Regions from separate parts of the Chitinibacter bivalviorum genome, predicted to be linked through region 2. Evidence: predicted binding sites of a transcription regulator. Region 2 holds the regulator's gene; the other holds the start of a gene.
The links. The regulator sigma-54, encoded in region 2, starts transcription at its own class of promoters, with help from an activator protein. The targets are predictions, from matches to a motif close to CTGGCACGCTTCATGCTT.
Positions count from the first base shown of each region.

Region 1 (9,350 bases), 480 kb from region 2:
GAAGGCACGACCGTCAGCACCAAATACGGCATGGTCAAAACCGACCATATTTTGTTTATCGCCAGTGGCGCGTTCCACTTGGCCAAACCGTCGGATTTGATCCCTGAGCTGCAAGGGCGCTTCCCGATTCGCGTCGAGCTCAATTCGCTGACCGTCGAAGACTTTGCCACGATCTTGACCGGCACCGATGCGTGCTTGGCCAAGCAATATCAGGCGCTACTGGCCACCGAAGAGATCGAGGTTAATTTCACCAACGACGGCATCGCGCAAATGGCGCAAATGGCGTGGAAAGTGAACGAAAGCACGGAGAACATCGGCGCGCGTCGCTTGTACACGATCATGGAAAGATTGCTGGAAGATGTGTCATTTGATGCCAAACGGGGCACGGTGACGGTGGATGCGCCATTTGTCAGCGAAAAACTAGGCAGCTTGGCGGGCAATGAAGATCTAGCGCGTTATATGCTGTAATATATATAGGGTATACGTCCAAAGATCATTATCTATTTCATCTTTAGACGTATACCCTACATTTTAGAAGCTCACCGCAATACTTGCACCGATCCCCGAGACATCTTGACCGAACATATAGCGCATTAAAATCCGCGTACGGGAAATCAGATTACTGTAATTGCTCGAATCAAATTCAAAGCCTGCGCCCAGCGTCGACAAATTATCAAAACCCAAGATACCGGCCTGATCGCCAAAATAGCGCGAATGCGAAAACTCCAGCACATAGCGCAAAGGGCGCGACATCAGAACCAAGCCCGTAGGCGCCCGCCAACGCGCCCAGATATTTGCCGTTTGCGAGTCGGCATTACTATTGAGGCTGTTGCCATTGGCAAAGCCTTGTAAATGAATCGCCGAATACCGCAGCTCAACGTCAATTTCATGCTCGGGCAAGACCAGCTCGTAATCAAGCATCAAGGCGCCACCCAGCCCGAGGGCATTCATCGAGCCGCCATCGATAAATTTATATTCATTACCGGTTTTATAATTGAGCCACCAATTCGCGAGCTTTAAGTCGCTAGCTACCGCGCCGAGCGAAAAATTCACAATCGGTCGGAAAACCAGATTTTCCACCACCGGAAAATCCCAACCTATCCCACCCGTCGCTGTTACGGTTGTCCATTTGAGCGGCACACTGCGCGTTTCCGAGCCCGATGTCGCCACAAAGGTCGGGTCGTAGCGACTGTAGGCAATTGCACCTTCCAGATACAAGGGCGTTTCCACGCTCATCGTTGCCCCGCCGCCCAGTTGACTCATGGCCAGATTTTGCTTTTCGCCGCCCGAGCCTTGAATTGACAAACTGCTACTCGCCAAATCCAGAATGACCGAATAAGACATCAACGCCAACACGCCATCGGCCTTTTTCTGAATTCTGACCGGATCAAATGTGAAAGAGCGCCCGCTGTTTTTTTCGACAAAGGACGGCAAATCAATCGCTTGCGTCAAAGGAGTCATCAACGCAAACAGCAAAACAGCCAGTTTCCTAGACTTCATCATGGGTCAATTGAGTGCGTAAATTATGAGCTACCAGCATAGCATAGCGCCTACTGACGTTTGGTTTACAGTTGCCAGAGTGCAACCTTGAAATCACACCTCAGGTACTGTCGTCACGATGAGTCCGTCAGCTTTTCCCGCCAGCCGTCAGAATTTGACGCCCATCAAAAACAGCATATTTAGTGTCATTTTTAGAAAATAATCACCATATATTGTGTATTGCATTGCGCGCAAGCTGATTAAAATACGCATTGAGCTACGGGGCACAGGGTGGATGCGCATTGGCATCCAGCAACGGGCAAATGATCAGTCCCGCACCAGACTTTGAATTGGCTTGGCCATATACATTGCAAGGTATATGACTGTAGAAATTTAGATTCATCGCTTTGAAGGCAATACCTCATTAATGAGCCATTTGGGGCGAGTGCTGCTTGCTCGCCCACTTTTTTAAATCGCCGAACCAAGGAATCGTCCAGCATGTTGAAAGTGATCAAGCGAGATGGCGCCAAAGCCGCCTACGACAGCGCCAAAATCTTTGAAGCCTGCCGCCGCGCCGCCACTGCCGCCAAATATCCGGAGCCGGAATTGCTGGCCGAGCAGATCACGACCTACGTTGAGGACGAATGCCGCAAACTGGCGGAAGCCGATTTATTCAAATCATCGCCATCGCCACTGGATATCCCGACTATCCAGCAATTGGTCGAAGACGCGTTGATGCAGGAATACCCCGAAGTTGCACGTATATATATACAGTATCGTTTTGAGCGCGATCGCATCCGCGCGCAAGGCTCCGAGCTGCATGCCAAATTGATGGGGCTGGTTAATAAAACCGACCGCGAAGCCACGACCGAAAACGCCAACAAAGACGCCAACGTTTTCCCCGTGATGCGCGATTTGATGGCTGGGATTGTCTCCAAGCAGTTCGCCAGCACCTTTCTGCCCAAAGATATTCTGGAAGCGCACAATAGTGGCGATATCCATTTTCACGATCTGGATTATTCGCCCTTCCTGCCGTTCACCAATTGCTGCCTCGTCGATTTACAAGGCATGTTGCACAATGGCTTTCGCCTCGGCAACGCCAAAATCGAAAGCCCCAAATCGGTCGGCGTTGCGTGCGCCGTCACCGCACAAATCATCGCGCAAGTGGCCAGCCATCAGTATGGCGGCACGACGATTCCCAATATCGACCAAACGCTCGCACCGTATGTGTTGAAAAGCTACGAGAAAAATCTCGCAGTCGCGTATGAATATCAAATCGCCGATCCTGAGCGTTACGCCAAAGAGCGCACCGAAAAAGAAGCCTACGACGGCATACAAGCGTGTGAATACGAAATCAACACGTTGTTTAGCTCAAATGGGCAGCAACCCTTTGTGACCTTCTCATTCGGCATGGGCACATCGTGGGCTGAACGCATTATCCAGCAATCAATTTTGCGCGTGCGCATTCGCGGCTTGGGCAAGGAAGGCACGACGCCGGTGTTCCCGAAATTGGTGTTCTTCCTCGACGAAGGCATTAACCTCAAACCAAGCGACCCCAATTACGACATCAAACAACTAGCGCTTGAATGCACATCCAAACGCATGTACCCCGATATTATTTCGGCCAAGCTCAATCGCCAGATTACGGGCTCGAGCGTTCCGGTATCGCCGATGGGCTGCCGCAGCTTCCTGCCTGCGTGGCACGATGAAAATGGCCGTGAAGTGCTCGATGGGCGCAATAATCTGGGGGTGGTCAGCCTGAATTTGCCGCGGATCGCGATCGAAGCGAAAGGTGATTTGGAGAAATTCAACGCTCTGCTGCAAGAGCGCCTGCAAACCTGCTTCAGAGCACTGTATCTGCGCATTCAACGCCTGCAAGGCGTCAAAGCCAATGTCGCGCCGATTTTGTATACCGAAGGCGCTTTTGGCCGAAAATTAAAGCCGACCGACGGCATCATGGATTTATTCAAAGATGGTCGCTCGTCAATTTCGCTCGGCTATATCGGCCTGCACGAAGTCGGCGTGTTGTTGTTTGGCCATCACCCCGCGCATAGCCCCACAGCGCGCGAATTTTTGCATGGCGTGATCCAGACCATGAGCGAAGCGACCAAACAATGGAAGCGCGACACTGGATTTGGCTTCTCACTGTATTCAACGCCCAGCGAATCGCTGTGCCACCGTTTCTGCAAACTCGATCAGGAACGCTTCGGCACCATCGACGAAGTGACGGACAAAGGCTATTACACCAATTCATTCCATTTGGATGTTCTGCACAAAGTGAATCCATTTGAAAAAATCGATTTTGAAACTGGCTACGCCGAACTCGCCACTGGCGGCCACATTACCTACGTCGAATTACCCAATATGAAGCACAACCTGCTCGCGCTAGAGCGCATTTGGGACTATGCCGTCACTAAAGTGCCGTATTTCGGCAGTAATACGCCGGTAGACGCGTGTGGGGAATGCGGCTTTATGGGTGAAACGCTCGCGACTGCAGACGGATTCATCTGCCCCGAGTGCGGCAATGACGACAGCGCGACACTGTCAGTCACCCGCCGAGTGTGTGGCTATCTCGGCAGCCCGAATGCCAGACCCTTTAATGCGGGCAAACAGAAAGAAGTCATGCGCCGTGTGAAGCATTTTGCGCAGACCTCACATAGCAAAGGGTATGACTCTACATTCAATACAAATAAAGAACTTGAGAGCAATACCCTAGAAACCTGCTAAATCAGATGAATTACGACCGCTATTACACCTGCGATTTAGTCAACGGCCCCGGCATCCGAGTGACGCTTTTTGTCACTGGGTGCCAACACGCCTGCGCAGGCTGCTACAACCAATCCACCTGGGATAGAAAATCCGGCCAGCCCTTCACCGCAGAGATCATGGAAGAACTCCTCGCCGTCTGCGCCACTCACGATGGCCTCAGCCTCTCCGGTGGCGACCCCCTCCACCCCGCCAACCGCGCTGAAATCCTTAATCTATGTAGGGTTTTCAAGCAGCGCTACCCAGAAAAAAACATCTGGCTGTGGACGGGATATTTGTATGAAGACGTACAAAATCTGGAAATCATGAACTACATCGACGTCGTCATCGACGGCAAATACGAGCAAGATCAACCCACCACTCAGCCATGGCGCGGCTCAGCCAATCAGCGGCAAATCATCATCTCACCTCAACGCTAAACCTATCCCGCGCGTTCAATCGCATCAATAAATTAGTACTTACTGATAAATGTGCCATTTTTTGGCACACCAATGACATAAAAGCGCGAACTAACCGCTAATCAGCCCTTGTTCATCATTTCTTTGGCAGTCAGGCCATGGGTACTAAGCTATAGATGTAACTTGGCACACACTATGCTAAGCACATACAGCAGCACCCAAGCCAATTCGCCTGAAGGAGAACAACATGAAAGGCTTTACATTGATCGAGCTAATGATTGTTGTTGCCATCATCGGCATTCTTGCCAGCATTGCAATTCCGCAATATGCAGAGTTCACAACAAAAGCAGAAGATAAGACTGCGCTCAGTGATGCTAGAAATTTCTTAACTGCTGCAACTGTAAATGGTGCTTCAAATTAGTTGGCACACTTTGTGCTTAATATAAAAAACAGTGGATTCCCCACCCCTTTCAATAAGGATTTAGATCATGAAAAAACTGCAACAAGGCTTTACACTGATTGAGTTGATGATCGTGGTTGCGATTATCGGCATTTTGGCTGCTATTGCGATTCCGCAATTTGCGGAATACACCAAAAAAGGTGAAGACAAAGCTGCTCAGTCAGACGCACGCAACTTCTTGACTTCTGCATCTGCAAACTCTAACCAATAATCGGCCATCAGGAGATATTGACATGAAAGCACGTTTTATTATTGCGGCACTTTTGGCTGCCGGGTCGGTAAACTTTGCATCAGCTGCAACACTAACCTCATCAACGGCTCTCTGCGCTGCAACAGGTGCAGGCAACGGCACAGCAGTAACGACAAGCGCCACAGGCTACCTGCAAGCCGGCTTTACACCAACATGCTCTGCCAACACCCACTTAGCAGCAATGGAAGACGCAGTACAAGTCGGTGTTTGTGCATCATCAAAGAAAGGTAAAAACTACTTCGGCGGCAACACCAACGGCGCATCACCAAATGTATCAAGTGCCTGCCCAAGCACAGGTTGCGTAGCTAAAGCAGCAACGGTTGCCGGTTGCTCATAATATTATTTAGTTTAGAGTAAAGCTAAAATAATGAAAAAATGGTCACTGTGTGACCATTTTTTGTGTGTAAAATCTCAAAGGCATCATAACATTTATAACGTTTCCGTGAAAAACCTATATTTATTTACCAAGCTCACAATTCTATCCGGGGTGCGCAATCGCGCAATTTGGCTCATTTTATTTATTGAAGGGCTGCTATTGGGCGTAGCCTATCTTGCCGGCTCATTTTCCGGTAGACAGCCTGTGATTGTAAGTCTAGATGTGGGATATTCCGGCGTTCGTATAGGACTGATGTTCCTTGCCTTGGCGTGGACGCAAGAATTACTGCAAAAAGACCTGGATCGAAAAACCGTACATTGGTCGCTCTCCTATCCTTGCGCGCGCAGCATATTTTTAGCTGGTAAATTAGTGGGCATTGCACTATTACTTTTGTTCGCCGCTATTTTATTTGCGATGCCATTGGCGCTTATTGCCAAGTATGCCAACTGGGGCTACATCGGGCTGGTTCAGCCTAACTTAAGCGCATTCCCGATAACCATTATGGGTCTTTGGCTCGAATCTATCGTCATCCTGGCATTTACCGTTTGCATGGCTTGCATTAGTACCACCCCATTTCTAGCAATCGGCCTTGGATTAATGTTTTCATTGGCAGGCAGAGGACTCGCCGCGACACTTAATTTTTTACAATTTAGCGACTCAGTAGATCCCGAATACACAACCACATTTATTCCCATTGCCAATTTTTTGCGCTGGCTACTACCTGATTTAAGTGCTTTAGATTGGCGACAAGCCGTTTTATATAGCAATTGGGCAGGGCTTGAACCCAAAGCCGCATTAATCATGGCTTCTGGCTATACTTTAATATTTACCGCACTGGCAATGCAGATTTTCCGCCGCAGAGCCCTTAATTAAAATGGCAAGAAGAATTTTCACCTCAAGCAGTAAAGAATTAATCTGCATAATTACTCTGCTGGCGATTGGCTTATTACTGCATTCAATCGGCAGTGTCCATCTTAATCAACATCGCAGCGTCAAAACACAGGATGATAATCTAACGATTGCAATGCCAGTCGAGGTGCAGTTACTGACTTCAGCAGGGGATCGTTATCTTGCAGCGAACATTAACGTCTTTCGCGCCATAATGGTGAGCTATCAACCCGATCAAATCACTGTAAACACACAAGCCAAATTACAAACAGAAGCAGCCACATTCAATCCAGCACATGAAGACAATTACTATCTAGCTGCCGCAACACTCAGTTGGCAAAATGCCGTTCCTGCAGCGCAGCAAGTATTGAAACGGGCCATGGATCACCGCCAATTTGATCTTTACCCTCCATTCTATTATGGCTTCAATCTGCGCTATTTTTTACACGACACCATCGGTGGCGCTCGCTACATAGAAGAGGCGGCCAAAAGAACAAACGGGGGGAATCAGCAGGCACTATTCGCAATAGCGGCACGCTGGTATGAAAAAGCGCCAGACACCCAGGAGGCCATCAATATTGTCCGAGCAATGCACAAACAATCCCGAGATCCCGCATTACGAAAATACCTTGAACAGCGGATCTCTAGGCTAGAAGGGCTCGCCACTTTAAAAATCGCCGCCACACAGTTTATTAAGCTCAAGAAAAAACCCGCAAAAGAATTAAGCGATTTTGTAAACTCTGGCTTGTTAGAATCAATCCCTCTAGATCCAACCGGACTAGGCTATGAGATTGATCAACAAGGCACACCCATCTTGGGCAACGCGGTAAACAAAAAACCATGACAACGCCAGCTATTGAACTATCCAATCTAAGTAAATCCTATCGCAGCCTCTGGGGAAAGGAATCCGTAGCTCTAAGTGCTCTGAATTTAGAAATCCAACAGGGTGAAGTATTCGGTTTTGTAGGGCCCAATGGCGCAGGGAAAAGCACAACCATCAAAATCATAATGGGGCTATTACAGGCGAGCAGTGGCAGTGCGCAACTTTATGGTAAAGACGTTCGTGATGCCGATTCACGCACTGGTATTGCTTATGTACCTGAAAGTGCGCTTCTCAACGATTATCTGACTCCTCTAGATATTCTAGAGTCTGGCTGCCATTTTCATAATGTAAAAACAGACAATTTGCGTACTCATTGTCTGAAATGGCTTGAACGTTATGATATTGCCAATGTTGCGAACAAACCGCTTCGCAGCTTTTCAAAAGGGATGACACAACGCACCGCCTTAGCCCACGCAATGGCGATTCAACCAAAATTACTTATTCTGGATGAGCCACTGTCAGGCCTAGATCCACTAGGTCGAAAATTGGTTTTAGACATCTTGGCTGAATATCGAAGCCAAGGTGGATCTATATTTTTCTCATCCCACGTGTTATACGATGTTGAACGCCTAGCGGACCGATATGGCCTTATTCATAAGGGTAAATTGCGTACTGTGCGCAGCCCTGCTGAATTACTGGGCGATGAAGCCACGGTATTGATTACAAGCTATGGGAAAAATGAAGTCGCAGGCATGCAGCATCAAGGCTTGTTGCGCTGGCAAGGTGAAATAAAACGTTCAGTCTTATGGGCCACTTTAGAAGCACTCGAAAAGGCTGGGCATGAAATTCATGAAGTCCGCTCCACAACCACATTAGAACAAGCCTTTTTGGATCTGATAAAAATTGACACCCAATAATAAAAAATATTTCCCCTTTATTATCAGTTTAATCGTTTCACTTCCATTTTGTGCCTCTGCAAATTTTCAGGCGCTACCAGATTTGACCCAAATATTAAGCAGCTTTGCTTTAATTTCACTGGGTCTTATCTTATACAAAACCGATAAAACCTACTCATCGCCAATACCATGGGTATTTTATGGCCTAGTGTATTTAGCCAGCCTCATTGCCATCACCCCATTCATACATTATCGCCCCTTTAGCTCTAGCTGGCTACCCGCATTAATAGGCGTTATTTCACTTGCCATTTTTAGCCTCGCAATTACCAATTACAACAACAAAACCCAATTATTTGACTACTTATGCAAAGGTCTACTGCTGGGTGCAAGTGCAAATGCTTTATTTGGAATCTTGCAGTGGTTTATCTCCTACTTTGACGACAACAATCTTCCTATTTATGGCTTTATTAACCAGCGCAATTTATATGTCCAATACCTTACACTAGGAAGCATTGCGCTTGCATATCTTTGGAATAAAAAAAAAATAAAAGATCATTATGCTCTTCCTCTCACAACCCTCCTTGCAATAGGGGCTGCATTAGGCGGATCTCGTGCCAGCTTTTTATACCTACTCGCCCTGCTACCATTCTGCCTACTATCGAAACCATTCAAAGCCGAAGTTGATATTCAACGCCTATGCAATAAACTATTAATCATATGGGCAATCAATTTATCTGTGATGCTATTCCCATTGCTACTGATAATGCCCCAAGCAAACACAAATGAGATAAAGACGAATACAGAAAGAAACAGTGCGATTGCCCGGGTTGTTACAAATATGGATCACGCAGCCAACAACGTTCGCCTTTATGAATTAAAAATGAGTGTACAATCGATCATCAAACACCCAATACTAGGCATTGGATGGGACGGATTTGCACTTGAACAGCAAAATATAATCCAGGGCAAAGAGTATTCACACCTCAATGATTGGCCGACCTTTTTAAGGACAAA
Region 1 covers NZ_CP058627.1:3,434,107-3,443,456, reverse strand. The annotation lists gene hslU (ATP-dependent protease ATPase subunit HslU) at 1-468, shown strand, start outside; gene HQ393_RS16245 (autotransporter domain-containing protein) at 532-1,503, opposite strand; gene nrdD (anaerobic ribonucleoside-triphosphate reductase) at 1,978-4,206, shown strand; gene nrdG (anaerobic ribonucleoside-triphosphate reductase activating protein) at 4,212-4,664, shown strand; gene HQ393_RS17975 (pilin) at 4,891-5,064, shown strand; gene HQ393_RS18160 (prepilin-type N-terminal cleavage/methylation domain-containing protein) at 5,132-5,314, shown strand; gene HQ393_RS16220 (hypothetical protein) at 5,337-5,690, shown strand; gene HQ393_RS16215 (ABC transporter permease subunit) at 5,721-6,602, shown strand; gene HQ393_RS16210 (tetratricopeptide repeat protein) at 6,604-7,461, shown strand; gene HQ393_RS16205 (ABC transporter ATP-binding protein) at 7,458-8,357, shown strand; gene HQ393_RS16200 (O-antigen ligase family protein) at 8,344-9,350, shown strand, end outside.
Region 1: HQ393_RS17975 (pilin) is a predicted target of sigma-54. The motif match lies at 4,827-4,844, and genes of this name have one in related genera.

Region 2 (9,350 bases):
AGCCAAGGCGAGCAAAACAAAGGCAAATTCTCCGCCTTGCCCAAGTGCAAAACCCGTGCGCCATGAAGTGCCTGCCGAGTTGCCAAATAGACGTGCCAGCCCCGCAATAACCAAAACTTTGATTGGGCCGAGCACCATGACGAGGCCCAAAATTAAAGGCCATTGTGTTTGTAGAATCGCAAAATTCAGATTCATGCCCACGGTGACAAAAAATAGACCCAGCAGTAAATCGCGGAAAGGTCGGATGTCGTCTTCGACTTGATAGCGATATTCTGTTTCGGCAATCAACATGCCGGCTAAAAACGCGCCCAAGGCCAAAGAAAGCCCCGCTAATTCAGTCATCCAGGCGATGCCCAGCGTCGTGAGCAAAATATTGAGCATGAATAATTCGCTGGAGTGCTGGCGAGCAACCAAATTAAACCAAGGGCGCATTAATTTTTGGCCTAGCCACAGCAGTAATGTCAGGACTGCAATGATTTTGAGTGCGGCAAAGCCCAATGAAGCGGCTAATTGTTCGGCTGGTTGGCTCAAAACGGGGATCATAATCAGGAACGGCACAACGGCCAGATCTTGAAATAGCAAAATCCCAAAAGCATTCTGCCCATGGGGCGCATTTAATTCGTTGCGATCGGTGAGTAATTTGGACACCATGGCGGTTGATGACATGGCCATGGCCGCCCCTAAAGCCAAGCCCACTTGCCAGCTTAAACCGAGCAGCATGACGCCGCCGCCCACCAAGGCGAGTACACTCAATACTTGGCTCAGGCCAAGGCCAAATACAATGCGGCGCATGGCCTTGAGTTTGGCCAGATTAAATTCCAGCCCCAAGGTAAACATCAGAAATACGACGCCAAACTCAGCTAGGTGAATCGCTTCCTCACTGGAAGGAATGATCCCTAGGGCATGTGGGCCAATAAAAATACCAATCACCAAATAGCCGAGCATCGGTGGTAGCTTGATTTTGCGGCACAGTACGACCGTTAATACGGCGGTCGCCAATAAAAAGAGAAGATTTTTTAAAATTGAATCCATGCTGCGCGAGAGTGCCCTGTGGGGTAAGTGCTTTTAGTTTAGCTGTTTCAATGTGATAAATTGGGACGAGTGCTGCAAAACAGCAGATTGTTTGATGTAAGTATAACCGAAGCAAATGCTATTTATACCGCGCCGCTGTTACATCGCGCCGCGCTCTTTTATAATCCAGTCTCAATTTTTCCTAGCGATGCCTTGTTCATGCAAAGTGCACATCAAACTGCTCGTCGTGTTTTGGCCATGGAAGCAGCAGCCATCGAAGCGATCGGCGCTCGTCTGGATGATGGTTTGTTTGAGCAGGCCTGCCAGCTTGTCCTTGCTTGCCAAGGGCGAGTGGTCGTTATGGGAATGGGTAAATCAGGTCATATTGCGCGCAAAATTGCCGCCACCATGGCCAGTACCGGTACCCCTGCTATTTTTGTCCACCCCGGTGAAGCTGCACATGGTGATTTGGGGATGATTACGCGCCAAGATATGGTGCTGATATTGTCCAACTCGGGTGAAAGCGATGAAGTGCTGGCTATCCTGCCTAGCTTAAAGCGCCTTGCAGTGCCGATTATCTCGATGACGGGCGCGCCACAATCGACTTTAGCGCAAGAGGCGAATGTGCATTTGGACGCTGGCGTGGCCGAAGAGGCTTGCCCACTGAATTTGGCGCCGACTGCGAGTACGACGGCGGCCTTGGCGCTCGGGGATGCGCTGGCTGTGGCCTTGCTGGAGGCTCGGGGTTTTCAGGCCGATGATTTTGCCTTGTCGCATCCGGGCGGAAGCTTAGGGCGTCGTCTGTTGGTGCATGTGCGTGATTTGATGCATGCGGGAGATAAGCTGCCTGTCGTGCAGGAAACCATGCCTTTGCGTGATGCCTTGCTGGAAATTAGTCGCAAAGGCTTGGGCATGACTGCGGTAGTGGATGCGGCTGGCCAATTGCAAGGCGTGTATACCGATGGTGATTTACGCCGCACTTTGGATCGCGATGTAGACCTACGCGCAACCAAGGTGTCTGAGGTGATGACACGTAATCCTGCTACCATAGAGGCTCAGCGCTTGGCGGCGGAGGCGGCTGCAGTGATGGAAGGGCGCAGAATTAATGGCTTGCTGGTGCTAGAAAATGGTCAGCTGGTCGGTGCTTTGAATATGCACGATTTATTAAAGGCTAGGGTGGTTTGATTGGGTATGTCCCCCAAATCATTTTAGGCATTGGATTTGAATGATATACCCCATGTGGGTGGTAAATAATGACAGAACGCGCAAAAACAGTAAAATTGATGATCTTTGACGTTGACGGTGTGATGACCGACGGCGGCTTGTACTTTTCCGATTCTGGCGAAGAAATGAAAGCGTTCAATTCGCTCGATGGCCATGGCATGAAAATGTTGCAAAACAGCGGTGTTAAATTGGCCATTATTACGGGGCGCACGTCGCGCTTACTGGAGCACCGTACCCGTAATTTGGGGATCGATTACGTTTACCAAGGTGCGCACGATAAATTGGCGTCTTTTCAGGCTTTGATTGCAAAAGTTGGCGTCACGGCCGAAGAGTGCGGCTATATGGGCGATGATGTGATTGATTTGCCTGTCATGCGCCGCGTGGCATTTGCGGCCTCGGTACCCGCTGCGCCTGAATTGGTGCAACAGAACGCCCACTATGTCACGGGCCGTCAGGGTGGACATGGTGCAGTACGTGAAGTGTGTGAATTAATCATGGCAAGCCAAGGCACGCTGGATGCCGCTTTGGCACCGTATTTGCAATAGGGCCAGATTTTGCGCAGTTTAACCATATTGACCTTGCCGCTGATGTTGCTGTTGATGGTCGGCGCTCTGATCTGGTCATTGAGTCGGGTGGCGATGGATGCGGCGGTGGAAGAGAAAACCGACCCTAATTTGCCTGATTTATTTGCGACGCATGGTGTTTTGATGCGTTACGATGAAATGGGCAGCAAGCGTTCCGAACTGATTGCCAGTGAAGTCACGCATATTCCAACGCAAGATACGATGCTGTTTACCCAGCCCAAGCTGATCCAAACCGAGCCAGGAAAACCGACTATTACGGTAGTTGGTGTGCGTGGGAAAAGCATTTTGAAGGCGTCTCAGGTCTGGTTTTATGATGAAACGACCTTGCGCCGTGCGCCTTTTGGCGAGCAAGCTGAATTAATTGTGCACGGGCGTGACATTCGAATCGATCAAGGTACACAGCAAGCCCATTCCGATGCCCCTGTGGTGGCCGATATGGGCCCGCATCATGCCGAAGCAGTGGGTTTTGTCGCGGATAATGTCGCACAAACCTTAGTTCTTAAATCTCAAGTAAAGATGACCTATGTTCCGACCGCTCGTATTGCCCTTGTTGGCTCTGCTCCTCGTCAATAACGCTGGCGCTGAAACGGCTGACCGTGAAAAGCCGATGAATATCACGGCTGATAATTGCAGCTTGGATCAAAAAACACAGCAAAGTGTCTGCGTCGGCAACGTGGTTGTGACGCAGGGTACGCTGGTGCTGCGCGCTGATAAGTTAACGACTCGGCAAGATGAAAAAGGTAATCAATTTGCTCAAGGCGAAGGGCGTCCTGTCCGCTTTAAGCAAAAGCTGGATACGGGTGAAATGCTCGACGCTGAATCTCTGCGTTTTGATTATGACGGCGGTAAAGGCCTGATGACCTTGATCGACAAGGCTTGGGTGAAGCGCAATCAAGATATGGTGGTAGGTGATACCATTACCTACGACATGAACACCGAATACTACCAAGCGCAAAGTAAAACAGGTGGTCGTGTCAACATTACCCTGATGCCGAAAAAGAAAGAAGCCAGTAAATGACCACTTTAAAAGCGCAGCATTTACAAAAAAGTTATAAAAAGCGCACCGTTGTGCGCGATGTCTCGCTCGAAGTCAGCAGCGGTGAAGTCGTTGGTTTGTTGGGCCCTAATGGTGCCGGTAAAACGACGAGTTTTTACATGATTGTCGGCCTGGTCAAAATGGATCAGGGCATGATCGAGCTCGATGGCGTTGATGTCAGCCAATTACCGATTCATAAACGGGCGCGCTTGGGCTTGGGGTATTTGCCGCAAGAGGCGTCGATCTTCCGCAAAATGACGGTGGCCGAAAACATCAAAGCGGTTTTGGAGTTGCATTACAGCGATAAAACTGAAATCAACGATAGGCTTGATTTACTGCTACATGATTTGCACGTCGCACATTTGCGCGATAGCAATGCCATGAGCCTCTCAGGTGGTGAGCGCCGTCGGGTAGAAATCGCCCGCGCCTTGGCGTCTAATCCGCAGTTTGTCTTGCTGGATGAACCCTTCGCTGGGGTAGACCCAATTGCGGTGATCGATATCCAACGTATTATTGGCTTTCTCAAAGAGCGGGGCATTGGGGTACTGATTACCGATCACAACGTTCGCGAAACGCTGGGTATTTGTGATCGTGCCTATATCATTTCAGAAGGTGCGGTATTGACCGCTGGAAAACCCGCTGAAATCGTCAATAATGAAGAAGTTCGCCGCGTTTATCTGGGTGAACACTTCCGCATGTAGTTTTTTTGCCGTAGCTGGATATATGAAGCAATCCCTGCAGCTGCGCATGTCGCAGCAGCTCAATTTAACGCCCCAATTACAGCAGTCGATTAAGCTGCTGCAACTCTCCACGCTTGAATTTAATCAGGAATTAGATCAGTACTTAGCCGACAATCCATTACTCGAGCGTGACGAGCCTGAGGGCGATGCGGGCGAAGTGATCGAGTCTGTTACCGAGTCCAATGATACCGCTTCCGAAGAACTGGATGGATTGCGCTGGGACGATGTAAAAAGCGGCGCATCATTTGATGATGATGACGAGCATGACCCTACGCTGCGAGTGCCCATCGAGCTATCGTTGCGCGATCATCTGCTGGCCCAGGCTCGCCTGCTGGGTATTAGCGAGCGCGACCATGCCTTGCTTTCGCTTTTAATCGAGGCACTTGATGAAGACGGTTTACTGACCCAAAGCTTGGAAGAAATTTTCGAGCAACTACCTGCCGATTTAATTGCCGATTTGGAATTGGAACCCGAGGAGTTACTCACTGCACATCAGTATTTAATGCAGTTAGAACCATTAGGTGTCGGAGCTCGAACGCTTTCGGAATGCTTATTGCTTCAGCTCAAGGTTTACCCTGAGTCAGAGGTGCTAAATTTAGCTAAACGCTTGATTGAATCTAGTCTTGAATTGCTGGCGCTACGCGATTACACCAAGCTCAAAAAGTTATTGCATTGTGACGAAGAGCAATTACGTCAGGCGCAGCAATTGATACGGACACTCAATCCACGTCCCGCCGCCAATTGGGGGGGCGAAACGACCCGTTATGTCGTGCCTGATGTGTTAGTGCAAAAATTACGTGGTCGTTGGACTGTGAAATTGAATCAGGCGGCCCAACCTAAATTAAAAGTCAATGAAATCTACGCCAAATTGTTGCAAGGGGATGCTGGTGATAGTTTGGCTGGGCAATTGCAAGAAGCTAGGTGGTTGATTAAAAGCATAGAACAGCGGGGTAGTACGATTTTACGAGTGGCTCAAGCCATTGTCGCGCGGCAGCAAGCATTTTTTGAATATGGTGAAGTGGCGATGAAGCCACTCGTGTTACGCGACATTGCTGAAGAACTAGATTTACATGAGTCGACAATTTCACGTGTGACAACGCAAAAATTTATGCTGACACCACGTGGGGTTTTGGAGTACAAATACTTCTTCGGCAGTCATGTTGAAAACGAAAGTGGTGGTGAAAACTCGGCCACTTCGATCAAAGCTTTGATCAAACAACTGGTGCAGCAAGAAAATCCGAAGAAACCATTATCGGATAGTGCTATAACAGAAGAACTCGCAAGGCAAGGTGTCGCAGTAGCGCGGCGCACCGTGGCCAAGTATCGGGAGGCGTTAAATATAGCGCCTGCCAGTCAGCGCAAAAGCCTGTAAAGGCTATCAAAACGAAGGAGCAATAATATGAACCTCAACATCAGCGGTCATCATCTTGAAGTTACTCCAGCAATCCGTGAGTATGTCACTAGCAAAATCGAACGCGTTGTTCGTCATTTCGACAATGTGATTGATGCGACGGTGATTCTTTCGGTAGATAAATTACAGCACAAAGCCGAGGTCACAGTGCATGTGAGCGGCAAAGACATTCACGTTGAAGCGATTGAGGAAGATTTGTATGCCGCAATTGACGTTCTGATGGATAAATTGGATCGTCAAGTGGTTAAACACAAAGAAAAACAAACAGCACATCGTGGCGAAGCACTCAAACACCAAGCGGTGGTTGAAGAATAATTCGTTGCGTAGGCAATACAACGGGAACGCCGCGAGTCGTTCCCGTTTTTGTTTCCGGGGAAGGCAAGTACAATACCCCGACCATAAGGACCGCGATTGAGACCATGAGCCTGATTACCAAAATTCTGCCGACCAGCAATGTTTTTTTAGATCTGGACGTCGGAAGTAAAAAACGCGTTTTCGAACATGTAGGTATCGTGTTTGAAAATAGCCATGGCATTGCGCGCAGCGTGATTTTTGATAGCCTGTTTGCCCGTGAAAAACTCGGCTCAACAGGTCTTGGGCAGGGCGTAGCGATTCCGCATGGTCGTATTAAAGGCTTAAAAGAAGCGACCGGTGCTTTTGTTCGCCTTAGTACGCCGATTCCATTTGATGCACCTGATGGCAAACCTGTGTCATTGATTTTTGTTTTGCTCGTTCCGGCCAATGCGACCGACCTGCATTTGCAAATTTTGTCTGAATTGGCACAACTCTTTTCCGATAAGCAATTGCGCGAAGAACTCAATACCCTGCCCGAACCACATCAGGTATGGGAGCGGATCGCCAATTGGGAGCCCTACGGTTCCGAGATCGCTTAATTTGCTTGGGCTGGACGGAAAAATGCTGGCTCGTTACTATTGAAGCCTGCCTATCAGGCAGCCTGTTCATGAGAGCCTTATGCCACAAATCACTGCCCGCCAATTATTCATCGATAATGCCGAAAAACTGCGCCTCACTTGGGTGGCAGGGCAGTCTGGGGCGAATAATCTGTTATCCAACGACGCTAGCGAACAAAAACCTTCGCTATCGCTGGTTGGTCACTTAAATTTCGTTCACCCCAACCGTATTCAAGTCCTTGGTATTGCCGAGGTCGCTTACCTCAATGATTTATCGCCCGATGTACAGCTAAGCAGCCTTAATCAACTGTTTGCCAGCGAAATGGCCGCGATGATTGTGGCTAATGGCCAGATCGTACCCGCTGCTCTGCATGATGCTGCCGAGCGTCACCATGTACCCTTACTGACGAGCCCAGAGCAATCCCCATATTTAATGGAGGTATTGCGCTACTATCTAAGCAAGGCTTTGGCTGTATCAACACACCTACATGGGGTATTTTTAGATGTGCTGGAAGTCGGCGTACTGCTCACGGGTGAGTCGTCGATGGGTAAATCAGAGTTGGCACTGGAGTTGATTTCGCGCGGCCATGGCTTGGTTGCTGATGATGTGGTGGAAGTTTATCGCACCAACCCTGAAACTTTGGAAGGGCGTTGCCCGCCGATGCTGCGCGATTTTCTGGAAGTGCGCGGGATTGGTGTATTGAATATTCGAACCATTTTCGGCGAAACCGCGGTTCGCCCCAAAAAAACGCTGAAATTGATTATCCATCTGGCCAAAGCAGGTGGGGAGTCGATGGCGCCAGTCGATCGATTGCAAATGCAGGCGGCAACCCAAGCCATTTTGGATGTGCCGATTCGTAAGCTTGTCATCCCCGTTGCCGCAGGTCGCAATCTGGCGGTTTTGGTTGAATCTGCCGTGCGAAACTATATTTTGCAGCTGCGTGGGATTGATTCAACGCGTGAGTTTATCGAGCGACACCAGAAATTTATGGAGATGGGTGAATAATGTCTGGCTCACCTCATCAGCAAGTTGTGATTTTATCGGGCATGTCGGGGGCGGGTAAGTCTGTGGCCTTGCGTGCGCTGGAAGATTTAGGCTATTACTGCCTCGATAATCTGCCTGCGCCTTTATTGCCACAAGCGGTTTCCATGCTCGATCGTGATGGCTACCCAAAGGTGGCCATCGCTATTGATGCGCGCAGTGCGCATAATCTGACGTCGTTCCCTGAGCATCTGGATGCTTTATTGCAATTGGGCATGGATGTGCGTTTATTGTTCGTGGAAGCGAACGATGAAACCATTATTAAACGCTACTCGGAAAGTCGTCGCAGCCATCCACTGTCAAATGGCCAGCTCACAGTATCGGAGTGCATTGCCATGGAACGCGAGGTGTTGGGCGATATTCGCGAGCTCGGGCATTGTATGGATACTAGTGGCTTATCTGCGTCACAATTACGGATTTGGATTCGTGATTTTATTGCATCCGATCGCGCTAAGTTGACCTTGATCTTCCAGTCATTTGGCTTCAAACATGGCATTCCGCTGGATGCTGACTTTGTCTTTGACGCGCGTTGTTTGCCCAATCCCTATTACGATCCGGCGCTGCGCCCATTGACGGGTATGGACAAGCCTGTGGCGGATTTTCTGATGCGCCAAGCAAGCGTTGGCCCCTATCTGACGCATATTCTGGGCTTTCTGGAGCGCTGGTTGCCCGAGTTCGAGCGCGATCAACGTAGCTATGTGACGGTAGCCATTGGCTGCACAGGCGGACAGCATCGTTCGGTCTATTTGGCCGAAGAGTTGCGGCGGCATTTTGCCCGTTCGCGTCAGGTCTTGTTGCGCCATCGCGAGCAGCATGCTCGCTGATTCTTGGCGTCTGCTCAAATGGGGTGATGCCCTTTGTATTGTCGTTTTGCTTGCAGCGTGGTTGCTGATTACGGTTTGGAGCTGGTCGCAACCTCAAGCGACGCGAGTTCGTATCTATCAGGCGGGTAAAGTGTTTGCCGAGCTTGATTTACAAGCGTCCCATACCCTGCATGTCACGGGGCCATTGGGCGATACCGTCATTGAGGTCGCAACGGGTCGGGCTCGTATCGTTCGTGACCCTAGCCCACGCCAATATTGCGTGCAGGCTGGTTGGCTGCAACAAGCGGGGCAAAGCGCCATTTGTCTACCCAATCAAACCAGTATCGAGCTCATCGGCAATCAACCTCGCCCTTATGACAGCCTCAGTTACTAATTCGCCCTCACAACATGCGCTGCGAGTGCAGCCTAGCGATGCGTATATTGCGCGTCTTGCCGCGTATGCCATCGTTTTGGCCGTGCTGGAATCAGGTATTCCATCGCCAATTCCGGGCGTCAAGCCGGGTTTGGCCAATATTGTGACTTTGATCGCCTTAGAGCGCATGGGCTGGCGAGCGGCTGCTTGGGTGA
Region 2 covers NZ_CP058627.1:343,213-352,562, forward strand. The annotation lists gene HQ393_RS01555 (monovalent cation:proton antiporter family protein) at 1-1,032, opposite strand, end outside; gene HQ393_RS01560 (KpsF/GutQ family sugar-phosphate isomerase) at 1,231-2,196, shown strand; gene kdsC (3-deoxy-manno-octulosonate-8-phosphatase KdsC) at 2,265-2,780, shown strand; gene lptC (LPS export ABC transporter periplasmic protein LptC) at 2,790-3,392, shown strand; gene lptA (lipopolysaccharide transport periplasmic protein LptA) at 3,343-3,837, shown strand; gene lptB (LPS export ABC transporter ATP-binding protein) at 3,834-4,556, shown strand; gene HQ393_RS01585 (RNA polymerase factor sigma-54) at 4,579-5,967, shown strand; gene hpf (ribosome hibernation-promoting factor, HPF/YfiA family) at 5,995-6,321, shown strand; gene HQ393_RS01595 (PTS sugar transporter subunit IIA) at 6,426-6,899, shown strand; gene hprK (HPr(Ser) kinase/phosphatase) at 6,979-7,923, shown strand; gene rapZ (RNase adapter RapZ) at 7,923-8,783, shown strand; gene HQ393_RS01610 (NusG domain II-containing protein) at 8,773-9,156, shown strand; gene HQ393_RS01615 (Gx transporter family protein) at 9,137-9,350, shown strand, end outside.